One region of the Devosia sp. LjRoot16 genome, then DNA from elsewhere that is predicted to be linked to it. Evidence: predicted binding sites of a transcription regulator. Region 1 holds the regulator's gene; each other region holds the start of a gene.

Region 1 (4,901 bases):
CTCATCGCCGCGCTGGGAGGCCTCGTGGCAAAGTCGCAGGTGCTCACCGCTCGGGGTGGACATGCAGTGCGATACCGTCTCTCCCGCCCCTTGCGCGCCTACGCCGCCGAACGGCTCGCCGCGTCGGAGGATTTGCCTCGGACGGCACGGCGTCATGCCGACCTCGCCCTGTCGCATGTCATCAATGCCCTCGAGGCCTGGCAGAAGCTGTCACGGGCCGAGTGGCTGGAACGGCATGGCGACCTGGTCGAGGAGGTCCGCGAGGCACTCGACCGGTGCCTTTCGCCGCATGGCGACCTAGACGCTGGCGCCCTCCTCGCGGCCCATGCGAGCCCCCTGCTGCTGCGGGGTGGCCACTATGATGAGATGCGGAGCCGCGCCGTGACAGCTCTACGGGCCGGAGCGCTTCTGCCAGCCAACCTGCGGTTCCGGCTGCATCTGCAACTGGCGACGCTGACGGAAGATCGCGCCGGTCCGCTGCGCATCGAAGGCCGGCACTTGCTCGAGGCGGCCCGCCTTGGCCGCACCATGGCCGCCGCATGGGCCGATGCAGAACTTCTGCTGGTCCGCTCGGCCCTGGCGCTGCGCACCGGTCACCTCCGGCACGCCGCCGGGCTGTCGCAGGCGGCTCTTGCCTATGCCCGCGCTGCCGGACGTCGCGATCTGGCGCAAACCGCGGACCGGTTGCAGGCGGAGGCGCTCCACTATGCCGGCGACCATGCCGCCTCGGCCCGCCTCGCCAACGCCATGATCGGTGGACCCGACTGGCAATTGCCGGCGCCGCTCGCCATTCTGACCTCCCCGCCGAGGGGGGCCCTGCGCGTCGTGGAGGCGCGCCGGCTGTGGCTGCTGGGCAAGCCCGACCAATCCCGCCACCTGCTGTTCGAGGCGCTGAACTTCGCCGCCGAGCAAGGTCCCTGGGCCCTCTGCGAAGCGATTGGCCTCGGCGCCTGCCCTTTGCTGCTGTGGTACGGCGAGGATGACCGAGCCGTTGGCTGCATCACGCAACTGGGGCGCGCGGCCGAGCATGCCGGGCTGCCGCTCTGGACCTCATGGGCCGATCTCTACCGCAAGGTGATGATCCACATCGCCGTCCGCGAAGGCCGTCGCAGCGAAAGCGCCATCCTGTTGCAGCCGGCGAGCTTCCTGCAGGCCGAGACCTGGGTGACGCTCACCGGCTCGCTGCGCGGGCTGAAGCTCTCCCCCGAACGCAGCAGCGGCTGGTGCCGACCCGAGATCCTGCGGGCCTTCGCCCTCGCGAGGGTCGCTGACGGCGATATCGAGGCCGGCACGCGGCTGCTGCAGGAGGCCATCGATCTCGCTCGAACCCAGGGAGCGCTCGCCTGGGAACTGAGGGCCGCCATGAGCCTCGCACGCCTGTGGTCGAGGGACCGGCGGACTGCCGCCTACGAGCTCCTTGCGGGCACTCTCCACGCCTTCACCGAAGGCAAGGCTACCTCGGATCTCCTCGCCGCCACGGCCCTCCTCCGCCGCCTCGCCAATGGGTGAGAGCAGCGGCGTTCCTAGGCCCGACACCTGCTCATTCCGCTCGCTGCGCCCCCAATCGTAACGCAATATTCACCGCTCGATTGCAGAACATAACTGGAACACGTATAACACGTTCAGTCTTTGTTCCGATTCTGCTCACGGAGCCGCCCATGCTTACGCGCAAGCAACACGAACTGCTGATGTTCATCCACGAGCGGATGAAAGAGTCCGGCATCCCACCCTCGTTCGACGAGATGAAGGACGCGCTCGACCTGAGAAGCAAGTCCGGCATCCATCGATTGATCACCGCGCTGGAAGAGCGTGGCTTCATCCGGCGTTTGCCCAATCGGGCCCGCGCGCTCGAGGTGATCAAGCTGCCGGATTCGATGAACCCCTCGCTCGGTGGTCGCAAGGCCCGCTTCGAGCCCTCGGTCATCGAGGGTAACCTCGGCAAGGTGTCGGCGCCTCCGGCCCGCCCCTCGGCACCGGTGGTCAATGCCGACTCCTATCGGGCGGTGACGATCCCGGTAATGGGCCGCATCGCGGCAGGCACGCCGATCGAAGCGATCCAGACCCACAGCCACTCCATCATGGTGCCGCCTGAAATGCTGGGGCCTGGTGAGCACTATGCACTGGAAGTCCGCGGCGACTCGATGATCGACGCCGGCATCTTCGATGGCGACACCGTGCTGATCAAGAAGCAGGACGCCGCTTCGACTGGCGAGATCGTGGTCGCCCTAGTCGATGACGAGGAAGCGACGCTGAAGCGGCTTCGCCGCCGCGGCAACTCCGTTGCGCTCGAAGCGGCCAACCCGGCCTACGAGACCCGCATCTTCCCGCCTGACCGGGTGAAGGTGCAGGGCCGGCTGGTGGGCCTGCTGCGCAAATACTGACGTATTGACCCCACCGCCAATCGGGTCCCTGGGCCGGCAGCCTTGCCGGCCCTTTTTCTTATGAAACCGAACCTCCCCGCCGATATTTGCACTAGGGCCGGGCCGGCAAAGACGTTACGGTCCGCGCCGCCAAGGGAGGCTTCGGGCATCCTCGGGCAGCGCCGCCATGCAAATGGCCGTCGCGATCGTACCAGGAGAGTGGACAACCTTCCCGATCGCGCTTTAGCGGCATGGCGGTGCGCAGCAAACGTGCAGCGCCAGGGAGAAGGTTTTGGCAGCAGAGGTCGAATGGGTCGCCGTTGATTGGGGCACTTCCAATCTGCGCGCATGGGGCATCGACGCCGCCGGCGAGATCGCCTTCGCGCGCTCGTCGCCGGATGGCATGGGTCGCCTCAGCCGCGAACAATACCCCGATGTGCTGACCTCGCTGCTCAGCGGTGTCGCCGAGGATGTCGAAGACGTGCTGATCTGCGGCATGGCCGGTGCCCGCCAGGGCTGGATCGAGGCCCCCTATCTCGACGCGCCGGCCGAGCTTGGTCGCCTCGTTCAAGGCGCGGTGGCGCCCGACATGCCCGGTCCGCTCAACCCCCGCATTCTTCCCGGCGTCTGCCTGCGTGATGTCGGCGCCGAGGACGTGATGCGCGGCGAGGAAACCCAGTTGCTGGGCCTGTCATCGTTGCTCCCGGGCTTCTCCGGTCTGGCGGTGATGCCCGGCACCCACAGCAAATGGGCGCTGCTTTCTGGCACCAGGCTCGAGCGCTTCTCGAGCGCCATGACCGGCGAGATTTTCGAACTGCTGCGCACCCACTCGGTACTGCGTCACTCGCTGGGTGGCGAACTCGAAGGCGAAGATCGGGAGCGCGGCTTCGAAGCCGGCCTCGATCAGGGGCTGGAACGTCCCGAACGGCTGACTGCGACGCTGTTCAAGGTTCGCGCCGGCTCGCTCCTCTCAGGACGCAGCGCACCATGGTGCGCCGGGTTCCTCTCGGGTCTGCTCATCGGCGCTGAAATCGGCGGCCAGCGCGATTGGATCGGCGAAGCCGAGATCCCCTTGGTCGGCAGCGTCGGCCTTTGCGGGCTCTACCAGATGGCCTTCGCCCGGCTGGGCGCCAGCACCCGCATTATCGATGCAACCGACGCCACCCTCGCCGGCCTCAAGGCTGCAAGACAGGCATAGACCATGACCCACCGACACATCATCGCGATCCTTCGCGGCATCACCCCTCATGAAACCCTCGAAGTCTGCGACGCCCTGGTGCTCGCCGGCATCACCATGATCGAGGTGCCGCTGAACTCGCCGGAGGCGCTGCGCTCCATCGAGGATGCCGCCAAGGTGTTCGAGGGCCGGGCGCTGATCGGCGCCGGCACCGTGCTGAGCCGCGCCGACGTCGATGCCGTTGCTGATGCCGGGGGGCAGTTCGTCGTCTCGCCAGATACCAACCCGGCGGTGATCGGCGCCACCATCGAGCGTGGCATGACCTCGTATCCGGGCGTCTTCTCGCCCACCGACGCCTTCAACGCCATCCGCTCGGGCGCCACGGGCCTCAAGTTCTTTCCGGCCGAAGTGCTGGGCCCCAAGGGCATCAAGGCGATGAAGGCCGTACTGCCACCCGACATTCCGCTTTACGCCGTCGGGGGCGCCAATCCCGATAATTTCACCGAGTACTTCGCCGCCGGCTGCGCCGGCTTCGGTCTCGGCACCTACATTTTCAAGCCCGGCATGTCCGCCGCGGATGTGGCATTGCGCGCCACCGCGGCCGTCGCTGCCTATGACCAGGGAAAACCGCGATGAACACCAAGGCCGAGCTCTTTGTCGATAGCCGCTGCGAGCTGGGCGAAGGCCCGTTCTGGCACCCGCTGCTCGAGCGCCTGTTCTGGTTCGATATCCTCAACCAGACCATGCTGAGCGCCGGAACCGATGGCCACATCGTCGACCGCATCACCTTCAAGGACACCGTCAGCGCCGGCGCGGTGATCGACAAGCAGAGCCTTGCAATCGCCCAGTCGGGCGCCCTGCTCCGCTACGACTTCTTGACCGACACGACCTCGGTGATCGCCGAGATCGACGGCGATGTTCCGACCAACCGCACCAATGACAGCCGCGTCGACCGCACCGGTGGTTTCTGGATCGGCACCATGGGCCGCAAAGCCGAAGCGGGAGTCGGCGGCGTCTACCAGTACCGGGCCGGGCAGACCACCAAGGTGATCGAGAACATCCGCATCCCCAACTCGATCTGCTTTTCGCCCGACGGCCGCACCGCCTACTTCACGGACGCCGGCAAGATGATCGTCAAATGCGCCACCGACCCGGAGACCGGCCTGCCGGTCGGGCCGTGGGAAGACTTCTTCACCATGGACGGCCCTGGCGGCGCCGATGGCTCGGTGGTCGACTCCGAGGGCTGTCTGTGGAATGCCCGCTGGGGCGGCGGCAAGGTCATCCGCATCTCGCCCGACGGCAAGCTCGACAAGGTGGTCGAGGTGCCCGGCGTCAGCCAGGTGAGCTGCCCGGCCTTTGGCGGC
Region 2 (4,901 bases), on a different contig from region 1:
GCAGGTGAGGAAGGTAAACTTCATCATCGGGATGATGATCTCGGCGTAGAGCCGCCAGAAGCTGACCCCATCGAGACGGGCAGCGCTCCAGATCTCGGTGTTGATGGATTTGAGGCCCGAGAGCATCAGCGCCATGTAGAAGCCGGCCCCCTGCCAGACCGAGGCGAGGATGATGCCATACATGGCGGTCTCGGGCTTGGAGAGCCAATCGAAGCTGATGAAGGTGAGGCCGATGGAATGCAGCGCACCCTGCAGGCCAAAGCTGGGGTTGAACATCCAGCGCCACGCCACGCCGGTGACGATCAGCGAGACCGCCAGCGGATAGAGGAACACCGTCCGGAAAAAGCCCTCGCCGCGCTTCTCGCGATCGATCAGGGCAGCAAGAATGAACCCGAAGACGATGGCCAGAAAACTGCCGATGCCGAGCACCAGCATGTTCTTGAGCGCAATGGTCCAGCCTTTGTCCTTGAACAGCCGTTCGTATTGGCGGGCCCAGTCGGAAAAATCGATGCCGTAGGTAGCAAAAGCCTTTGATGAGGTGAACGAGACATAGATCGTCCACAGGATCGAACCGATGAAGGCGACGACCGTTATCGCCACCGCCGGTGTCAGCGCGAGCTGCGGCGACATTCGGCTCCACCGAAAGGCCATGCTTCCCTCCCTGCAGCGCCACCCGGCCTCTGGACCGTGGTGCCGCCTCCCTGACCGCTGAGGTCGTATTATCGCTAATCTAGATACGCGCTGCCGATCTCGTCAATGGTCAATAATCTGAGGAGAGTAGGTTCCCTCGGGTGGGAACGATCGTGGCGCACGACGAAACTTGGCGACATGCGCCGGAACAATCACCTTGAATATTAAGTAATATCAATATCTTACCCGTACGTTCCTCTGAAGGGCCGACACGAGAGCGGTCTGGCGGCGAAGAAATGCTGATTGACAGGCCCCCATGGTTTGGATGATCCATTCGTATTAGCGTTCATACAAATTGCGCGGACGATCGGTTTCAGCCGGATCGACAAAGTCGCTTGAGGGGGAGAAAAATCATGCACGGAATCAATGGCGTCGGCCATGTGGCGATCAAGGTCACCGACCTCGATCGCTCGCTCGACTACTACATCAACAAGCTCGGCTTTCCCGAGATGCTGCGGCTCCACAAGGACGACGGAAGCGTCTGGCTGGTCTATCTGCGGATCACCGACGCACAATATCTCGAAGTTTTCCCGGGAGCCGAAAACGATCGTGCACCGGGCTGGAACGCCAACGGCATGAACCATATGTGCCTTACCGTTGAGAACATCGACGATACGCTGGCGCAAGTGGCGGCCGCTGGGCTCGAGCTGCTGTTGCCGCTCAAGACAGCGATCGACGGCAACCGGCAGGCTTGGCTGGAAGACCCGGACGGCAACCGGATCGAACTGATGGAGATGGCCGAGGACAGCCTGCAGCTTCAGGCGATCCGCCGGCTGCAGGAAACGGGAGCGATCGCCTGATCGCGATGTCCGTTCCCATGGACGATCGAGCCACGGTGACCAGCGCGACACCGGCATGCTATCGGTGTTGCATAGCGACGGGCGAAGTATCGCCGGTGCAAGAATCGGGTGCCGAACTTGGGTAAGGGGATCGTGCGGTTACGTGACATTGCTGCGCGCACCGGGTTTTCACTGAACACCGTGTCTCTGGCGCTGCGCAACAGCGAGCGAATTCCCGTCGAAACCCGGAACAAGATCCAGTCGGCGGCGCTTGAGCTGCGCTACGTTCCCAACCACGTGGCGCAGTCGCTGGTGAGCCGAGCGACCCGCACCATTGGCCTGGTGCTGACCGACATTCTCAACCCGACGCTGACGCAGACCGCCCAGTCGGTCGAGATCGCGCTGGCGGAGAGGGGTTACGGCACGCTGTTCGCCACCTCGAACAACACGCTCGAGGAGGAAATCCGGGTCGTCGACATGTTCCGCTCCCGCCAGGTGGATGGCATCCTGATCTACCCGGCGCGGCATCGCGACCTCGAACACCTCAGGCCGTTACGCAGCGCCAATTTTCCGCTCGTCCTGCTGATTGCCGATCCTGACGCTGGCATTGACGGGGTAAGCGTCAACGATCGCAGCGGCGGCTACCAGGCGACGCGCTACCTGATCGGCCGGGGCCACAAGCGGATCGGCTTTCTCGACGCCTCGCATGCCAATGGCAATGACGAAAAGCTCGAAGGCTATCAGCAGGCCCTGCTGGAGGCCGGCATCGGCGTCGATGCGGAGCTGATCGCGCCGACCAATGGCCACTATGCGCGGCACGGCTATTTCGCGCTCGACATGCTCATGAACGGGCCGAAGCGGCCGACCGCGGTGCTGACCGACAACGACTCGCTGGCGTTGGGGGCGCTGCGCTGGTGCCACAAGCAGGGCGTGCGCATTCCCGACGACCTCGCCATCATGGGTTATGACAACATCGCCTTCACCGAATTCGGAGAGCCGCCGCTGTCGACGGTGAACTACGACGCCCAGGCCGTCTCGCAAATGGCCGTCGATCGCCTGATGCACCTGATCGCCGCTGGCGAGAAACTACCGCCGCCGCGGGTTACCTTGATCGATCCCGAGCTCATCATTCGCGAAAGTACCTGACCGATCGTGACGATGCTCTCGCCCGCCCTCCGCCCTGCCCCGCTCGCCAATAATCCGTTGCCCCTGCTGCCGATTGCGCAAGGCGGCTCGTGGTACGCTAAAGACGCGACGGACACCGATCTGCTCGGCGCACTGCATGCCGCCTATCTGGCGGGAATACGGCACTTTGATACCGCCGCGGGCTACGGCAACGGCAGGTCGGAAACTCTGCTCGGCCAGTTCCTTGAGGGCAAGCGGGAGAGTGTCTTTCTCGCATCCAAGTCGCACACAGATGACCTGACGGCAGCCGCCGCAATTGCCGAAGTCGAAGGCAGCCTCAACAGGCTCAGTGTGGACTTCATCGACCTCTACTACATTCACTGGCCCCGTGCCGGCAGGGACATGCGCCCGGTCATGGAAGGTCTCGAAACCGCACGCGCTCAGGGCAAGATCGGTGCTGTCGGGGTGAGCAACTTCAGCGTTGCGCAAATGGAGCAGGTTTCTGAGGTCGGCAGCATCGAAGTCCATCAACTGGGCTACAACCTGCTGTGGCGGTATGCTGAAGCTGAAGCAATTCCGTACTGCCTCGCCCACGATATCGCCGTGGTGGCCTACAGCCCGCTGGGTCATGGGATCCTTACCGGCAAGTTCGGCCGCGATCCGGGTCTGATTGCCGGTGACCAGCGTCACTCGATCCTGCCATTCAGGGCTGACATCTGGCCGCATGTGCATGCCGGCGTGGAGCAAATGAAGCGGCTCGCCGCCGAGCTCGACCTGCCGCTTTCGACCCTCTCGATCCGCTGGATCCTCGGCCAGGTCGGCGTCAATTCGGTCGTCGCCGGAGGCCGGACGAGGGAGCAGGTGGCAAGCAACGCGGCGGCACTCGAGGCGGCAATCCCGGCCACGGCGTTCGAAGAGCTTGCCGATATCAGCGATGCGATCATGGCGCACATCCCGGACGCCGGAAATCTCTTCAACCACTATCCGTAGGCACTGTGGCGGCCAGCGGGACCCCCGTCATCGCCGATCTGTTCCCTAAATGTTCTTGCTTCGCCCGCAGACCTCCTGCTAGCGTGCCGCGCGGATGTTGGGGGCATAACGATGGTCACGCGGGTCGCCACCGTGGCGTTTCAGGGGATCGAGGCGGTGCCGGTGGATGTGCAGGTGCAGATTGCGCCTGGCCTGCCAAAATTCTTCCTCGTCGGGCTGCCGGACAAGGCGGTGAAGGAATCGGGCGAGCGGGTGCGGGCGGCGCTCTATGCCTCGGGCCTCAGCCTGCCGCCCAAGCGCATCACCGTGAACCTCGCCCCGGCGGACCTGCCCAAGGAGGGCAGCCATTACGACCTGCCGATTGCGCTCGGGCTGATGGCGGCGATCGGCGCCATCCCGTCCGATGCGCTCGAAGGCTACCTGGCGCTCGGGGAACTCGGGCTCGACGGCCAGCTCGCCCCGACCGCCGGAGTGCTGCCGGCAGCGATCGCCGCACTGTCGCGCGACATGGGCATCATCTGCGCCGAGGCCTCGGGGCCGGAGGCGGCATGGGCCGGTGAGGACCTCGAGATCGTCGCGCCACCAACGCTGTTGGCGCTGGTCAACCATCTCGGTGGCTTTCAGCTCTGCAGCCGCCCTGTGGCGCGGCGGCGGGCCGAGCCGGCCGGGCTGCCCGATCTCAGCGAAGTGCGCGGCCAGCAGGTGGCGCGCCGGGCGCTGGAAGTCGCGGCGGCGGGTGGCCATAACCTGCTGATGATCGGCCCGCCCGGCGCCGGAAAGTCCATGCTGGCGGCGCGGCTGCCCTCGATCCTGCCGCCGCTCAACCCGCGCGAACTGCTCGATGTGTCGATGATCCAGTCGATTGCCGGCGAACTGGCAGGCGGCGCGCTCAGCGATCGCCGGCCGTTCCGCGCCCCGCATCATTCGGCCTCGATGGCGGCGCTGGTCGGCGGCGGCCTGAAGGTCCGGCCGGGGGAAGCCAGCCTCGCCCATAACGGCGTGCTGTTCCTCGACGAGTTGCCGGAGTTCTCGCCCTCGGTGCTCGACAGCCTGCGCCAGCCGCTCGAAGCGGGCGAGACGGTGATCGCCCGCGCCAACGCGCATGTCAGCTTTCCTGCCCGCTTCCAGCTGATTGCGGCGATGAACCCCTGCAAATGCGGGCTCGCCGGCACACCCGGCCATGTCTGCAAGCGCGGCGACCAATGTGCGCTCGACTACCAGGGTCGGGTCTCCGGGCCGTTCCTCGATCGCATCGATCTGCGCATCGACGTGCCCGCTGTCTCGGCCGCCGAGATGATCGGCCCGGCGACGGCCGAA
Region 3 (4,901 bases), 330 kb from region 1:
CACAAGGATGGCCGTGAGATCTGGCTCGAAACCTCGCTGCGGATCGCCGCCGAACGTTCCGACCGGCTGTCGGTGGTCGGCGTCACCCGCGATGTTACCGAACGCAAGCGCCTCGAGCTGAAGCTCGAGAGCCTGGCCATGCGCGACGGCCTGACCGGCATCGCCAACCGCCGCGCCTTCGATGCCGCCCTGACCCGCGAGATCGCCCGCGCCCGCCGGCTCTCCACCCCGCTGTCGCTGCTGATGGTCGATGCCGACCGCTTCAAGCGCTTCAATGACGATCACGGTCATCTCGCCGGCGACGCCTGCCTCAAGTCGATCGCCGCCGTCGTCGCCATCGCGGCGCGGCGCCCCACCGACCTCGCGGCCCGCTATGGCGGTGAGGAACTGGTCCTGCTGCTGCCTGATACCGACACCGACGCCGCCCGCGCCATCGCCACCGACCTCTGCCGCCAGGTGCAGGCCCTCGCCATTCCGCACGCCCGGAACCTGCCCTGGCGCGTCGCGACGGTCAGCATCGGCGTCGCCTCGATCGATCCGCGCGACGAGGATGCCGTCCACGACGGCTCCTGGCTGATCAGCACCGCCGACCTCGCCCTCTATGACGCCAAAGGGCAGGGCCGAAACCAAAGTGTCGCCGCCCCCCGTAAGCTCCGCACCCCACGGCTGGTTGGTTGATCGTCGTCAAACCGGCACCACCTTCTGCTAAGCAACCGGCAGCTGGAGGGAACTGATGAACGATCGTCCCGGGGCATCCTTTGAGAACCGCGAGGTCGTCGAGCTCTATCCCTATCGCCCACCCTACCCTGAAGCAGTGTTCGAAAAGCTGCGCGAACTAGCCCCTCGGCGCGACGCGATGCTGGATATCGGCTGCGGTCCGGGCAAGGTGTCCCGTCCATTGACGCGGTCCTTCGCCGATGTGGTTGCCGTCGATCCCTCGCAGCACATGATCGCGCTCGGACAAAACCTCCCCGACGGCCGCGCGCCGAACCTTCACTGGGTGCGCGGCTTCGCCGAAGACGCGCCGCTCGACGGTTGGCGCTTCGACCTCACGGTCGCCGCTGCCAGCATCCACTGGATGGATCATGACCGGCTGTTCCCGCGGCTCTTGGCGCACGCGGCGCCCGGCCACGTGTTTGCGGCAGTCTCCGGTGACGATGCCTTCGAGCCACCCTGGGAGGCCGACTGGCAGCGCTTCCTTGGCAAATGGGTGATGGAAGTCACCGGCCGCCGGCTCGATCCGCGATGGCGTGATGCGATCGCCAGTGACTTTGGCGGCCACGTCGATGTGGCGGGCCGCGCGTTCTTCACTGCGCCGGTCAGCCAAAGCCTCGAGGATTTTATGAGGTGCCAGCACTCGCGCGACACCTGGGCCTATTCGAAGCTCGGCAGCCGCACCGCCGCGTTCGACGCCGAACTCACCGAGCTTCTCGCCCCTCACGCCGTAGCGGGCCGGTTGAACTACACGGTGAGGACCCTGGTGACCTGGGGAAGCATCGTGCCGAGGTAGGGCACCTCGCGGATCAACAGGATGCCAGCCACGAAACGCCGGTATGCCCGCTGCATAGCCTCCCCCACCGGGTGTCATCCCAGCGAAAGCTGGGCCCCCCGGCGAAGGCACCTGCCCTAGTCCGGCACAACGCGCGCCGAGGGGAGAGTTGGGTCCCAGCTTTCGCTGGGATGACATCGAGTGGGTTGAGCGAACTGTGCCTTCCAAAGGTAAAACGCAGCGCTGCCCACGACCTCAAACGAAAACGGGCCGCTTGCGCGACCCGTCTCAACCAGTTGTCCGATGCGGCAACCGCCTCAGAACGGGATGTCGTCATCCATCGAGCCGGATTCGAAGGCCGGGGCCGAGCTCGGACGTCGCTCCTGGCGGGCCGGCGGGCCGCCGAAGCCGCCGCCACTGGATTCGCGCGGGCTGGAGAAACCACCGCCACCCGAGGCGCCGGCGCCTTCGCCGTCATTGCGGCCATCGAGCATCGTCAGGTTCGAGTTGAAGCCCTGCAGCACCACCTCGGTCGAGTACTTGTCCTGGCCCGACTGGTCCTGCCACTTGCGGGTCTGCAGCTGGCCCTCGATGTAGACCTTGGACCCCTTGCGCAGATACTGCTCGGCGACGCGCACCAAGCCTTCCGAGAAGATCACCACGCGGTGCCACTCGGTACGCTCCTTGCGCTCGCCGGAATTCTTGTCGCGCCACTGTTCGGAGGTCGCGACGCTCAGGTTCACCACCTTGCCACCCGATGGCAGGTTCCGCACCTCGGGGTCATTGCCGAGATTGCCCACCAGGATGACCTTGTTCACGCTGCCAGCCATGGCACTTTCCTTTCCAACTTTTCCCGGAAACGCGCCCGGGAGAAACTCCGGCGCGTATCCTACCGCTATCGTCCGCCCGGCGCGCGCGCCAAAGGGCCTTAGCCCACAGCTTCGTCGGCGCGTCGTCGTTCCTCTTATGTTCTCCTCGCGCCGCGGTTTGTCAAGCGTGGGCTGCAATGTGCCACCGCACGACAGCACTTGACCGACTCTCGGGTTGTTCCCCTTATGTTCACGTGAAGTTTTGAGCAGAGCTGTGAACCGCCGTGGTGACAGGAACCGTTGCGGCGTGGTTAAGTTGCAAGTCGGGCGCCGGATACCCAGATGTGCGGCCTAGCCCCTCTTTTTTGAAACCCTGACACGATTTGGCACAAAGCGGCACTATGGTCGCTTGCCCTCGTCAAGTGGAAGTCTTTGATGGCCGACAGACCTAACCCGAACCGCGATCTCGTCATCAGGGGCGCCAAGGAACACAACCTCAAGAACATCGACCTGAGGTTGCCGCGCGACAGCCTCATCGTGATGACCGGGTTGAGTGGCTCGGGCAAGTCGTCGCTCGCCTTCGACACCATCTATGCCGAGGGCCAGCGCCGCTACGTGGAATCGCTGAGCGCCTATGCGCGCCAGTTCCTCGAGATGATGCAGAAGCCCGATGTCGAACAGATCGACGGCCTCTCGCCCGCCATCTCGATCGAGCAGAAGACCACCTCGCGCAACCCGCGCTCGACCGTCGGCACGGTCACCGAGATCTACGACTACCTCCGCCTCTTATTCGCGCGCGTCGGCATCCCGTACTCGCCGGTCACCGGCCTCCCCATCCAGAGCCAGACCGTCAGCCAGATGGTCGACATCGTCATGTCGCAGCCGCCGGAAACCCGGCTCTATCTGCTGGCGCCGATCGCCCGCGGCCGTAAGGGCGAGTACAAGCGCGAACTCAATGACCTGATGCGCAAGGGCTTTCAGCGCGTCAAGATCGACGGCGAGTTCCACGACATCGAAGACGCGCCTAACCTCGACAAGAAGATCAAGCACGACGTCGAAGTGGTGGTCGACCGCCTGGTCGTCGGCCCCGACATCGCCACCCGCCTCGCCGAAAGCTTCGAGACGGCGCTGAAGCTCGCCGATGGCATCGCCTTCGCCGAGTTCGCCGACGAGCTCGATGAGAACGGCGCGCCCAAGCGGCTGATCTTCTCCGAGAAATTCGCCGATCCGATCTCCGGCTTCACCATCCCCGAGATCGAGCCGCGGCTGTTCTCGTTCAACAACCCGTTCGGCGCCTGCCCGGTCTGTGATGGCCTCGGCACCGAGCAGAAGATCGATCCGAACCTGATCGTCCCCGATGTCAGCCTTTCGCTGCGCGACGGGGCTATTCTGCCATGGTCGAAGACCAGCGCGCCCTACTACCTGCAGACCCTGCAGGCGGTAGCCAAGCACTATGGCGCCTCCACCGGCACCGCCTGGGAGGAGCTCTCCTTCGAGGTGCAGCACGCGATCCTCTTCGGCACCGGCTCGACGCCGATCAACTTCGTCTATGACGATGGCCTTCGTACCTACAAGTCGACCAAGCCCTTCGAGGGCGTGATCGGCAACCTCGAGCGGCGCTACAAGGAGACCGAGAGCGCCGGCATGCGCGAGGAAATCGAGAAGTACATGTCGCAGGCGCCCTGCGTCGCCTGTAACGGCTACCGCCTGAAGCCCGAAGCGCTGGCGGTAAAGATCGATGGCCTGCACATCGCGCAGGTCAGCGAGAAGTCGATCAAGGCCGCAGCCGAGTGGTTCACCACCCTGCCAGCCAAGCTCACCGAGCAGCAGAACAAGATCGGCGAGCGCATCTTCAAGGAGATCCGCGAGCGCCTAGGCTTCCTCAACGACGTCGGCCTCGACTATCTGACGCTGGCCCGCAATTCCGGCTCGCTGTCAGGCGGCGAGAGCCAGCGCATCCGGCTTGCCAGCCAGATCGGCTCGGGCCTTACCGGCGTGCTCTACGTGCTCGACGAGCCCTCGATCGGCCTGCACCAGCGCGACAATGCCCGCCTGCTCGAAACGCTGCAACGCCTGCGCGACATCGGCAACACGGTGATCGTCGTCGAGCACGACGAGGATGCGATCCTGCTCGCCGACTATGTCGTCGACATCGGCCCGGGCGCCGGCGTCAATGGCGGCCACATCGTCGCCGAAGGCACGCCGCAGCAGGTGATCAGCAATCCCAAGAGCATCACCGGCCAGTACCTGTCGGGCGTGCTGAGCATTCCGATGCCGATGGAACGGCGGAAGCAGTCGAAGACCAAGAAGCTCCACATCGACGGGGCGACCGGCAACAATCTGAAGAACGTCTCGGTCGACGTACCCCTGGGCAACTTCGTCGCCATCACCGGCGTCTCCGGCGGCGGCAAGTCGACGCTGATGATCGACACCATGTATCAGGCGATCGCCCGCCGGCTGAACGGCGCGCGCGTCAACCCGGCGCCGCATAACCACCTCACCGGTCTCGAGCACCTCGACAAGGTGATCGACATCGACCAGTCGCCGATCGGCCGCACGCCGCGCTCGAACCCCGCCACCTATACCGGCGCCTTCGGTCCGAT

The links. Region 1 encodes LexA, which represses DNA repair genes until DNA is damaged. Its sites were predicted from a motif close to TGTTCNNNNTGTGTTCNG; they were not measured.
Region 2: a site for LexA is predicted at 3,624-3,641, ahead of ACSQ23_RS06215 (YifB family Mg chelatase-like AAA ATPase). Genes of this name have one in related genera too.
Region 3: a site for LexA is predicted at 2,446-2,463, ahead of uvrA (excinuclease ABC subunit UvrA). Genes of this name have one in related genera too.

Annotation. Positions count from the first base shown of each region.
Region 1 covers NZ_CAXUPH020000003.1:51,467-56,367, forward strand. Annotated here, with positions in the region: gene ACSQ23_RS14640 (ATP-binding protein) at 1-1,509, shown strand, start outside; gene lexA (transcriptional repressor LexA) at 1,659-2,381, shown strand; gene ACSQ23_RS14650 (2-dehydro-3-deoxygalactonokinase) at 2,653-3,558, shown strand; gene ACSQ23_RS14655 (2-dehydro-3-deoxy-6-phosphogalactonate aldolase) at 3,562-4,173, shown strand; gene ACSQ23_RS14660 (SMP-30/gluconolactonase/LRE family protein) at 4,170-4,901, shown strand, end outside.
Region 2 covers NZ_CAXUPH020000001.1:1,341,253-1,346,153, forward strand. Annotated here, with positions in the region: gene ACSQ23_RS06195 (carbohydrate ABC transporter permease) at 1-630, opposite strand, end outside; gene ACSQ23_RS06200 (VOC family protein) at 1,044-1,490, shown strand; gene ACSQ23_RS06205 (LacI family DNA-binding transcriptional regulator) at 1,623-2,615, shown strand; gene ACSQ23_RS06210 (aldo/keto reductase) at 2,628-3,584, shown strand; gene ACSQ23_RS06215 (YifB family Mg chelatase-like AAA ATPase) at 3,696-4,901, shown strand, end outside.
Region 3 covers NZ_CAXUPH020000003.1:382,274-387,174, forward strand. Annotated here, with positions in the region: gene ACSQ23_RS16310 (sensor domain-containing diguanylate cyclase) at 1-678, shown strand, start outside; gene ACSQ23_RS16315 (class I SAM-dependent methyltransferase) at 734-1,510, shown strand; gene ssb (single-stranded DNA-binding protein) at 1,807-2,319, opposite strand; gene uvrA (excinuclease ABC subunit UvrA) at 2,734-4,901, shown strand, end outside.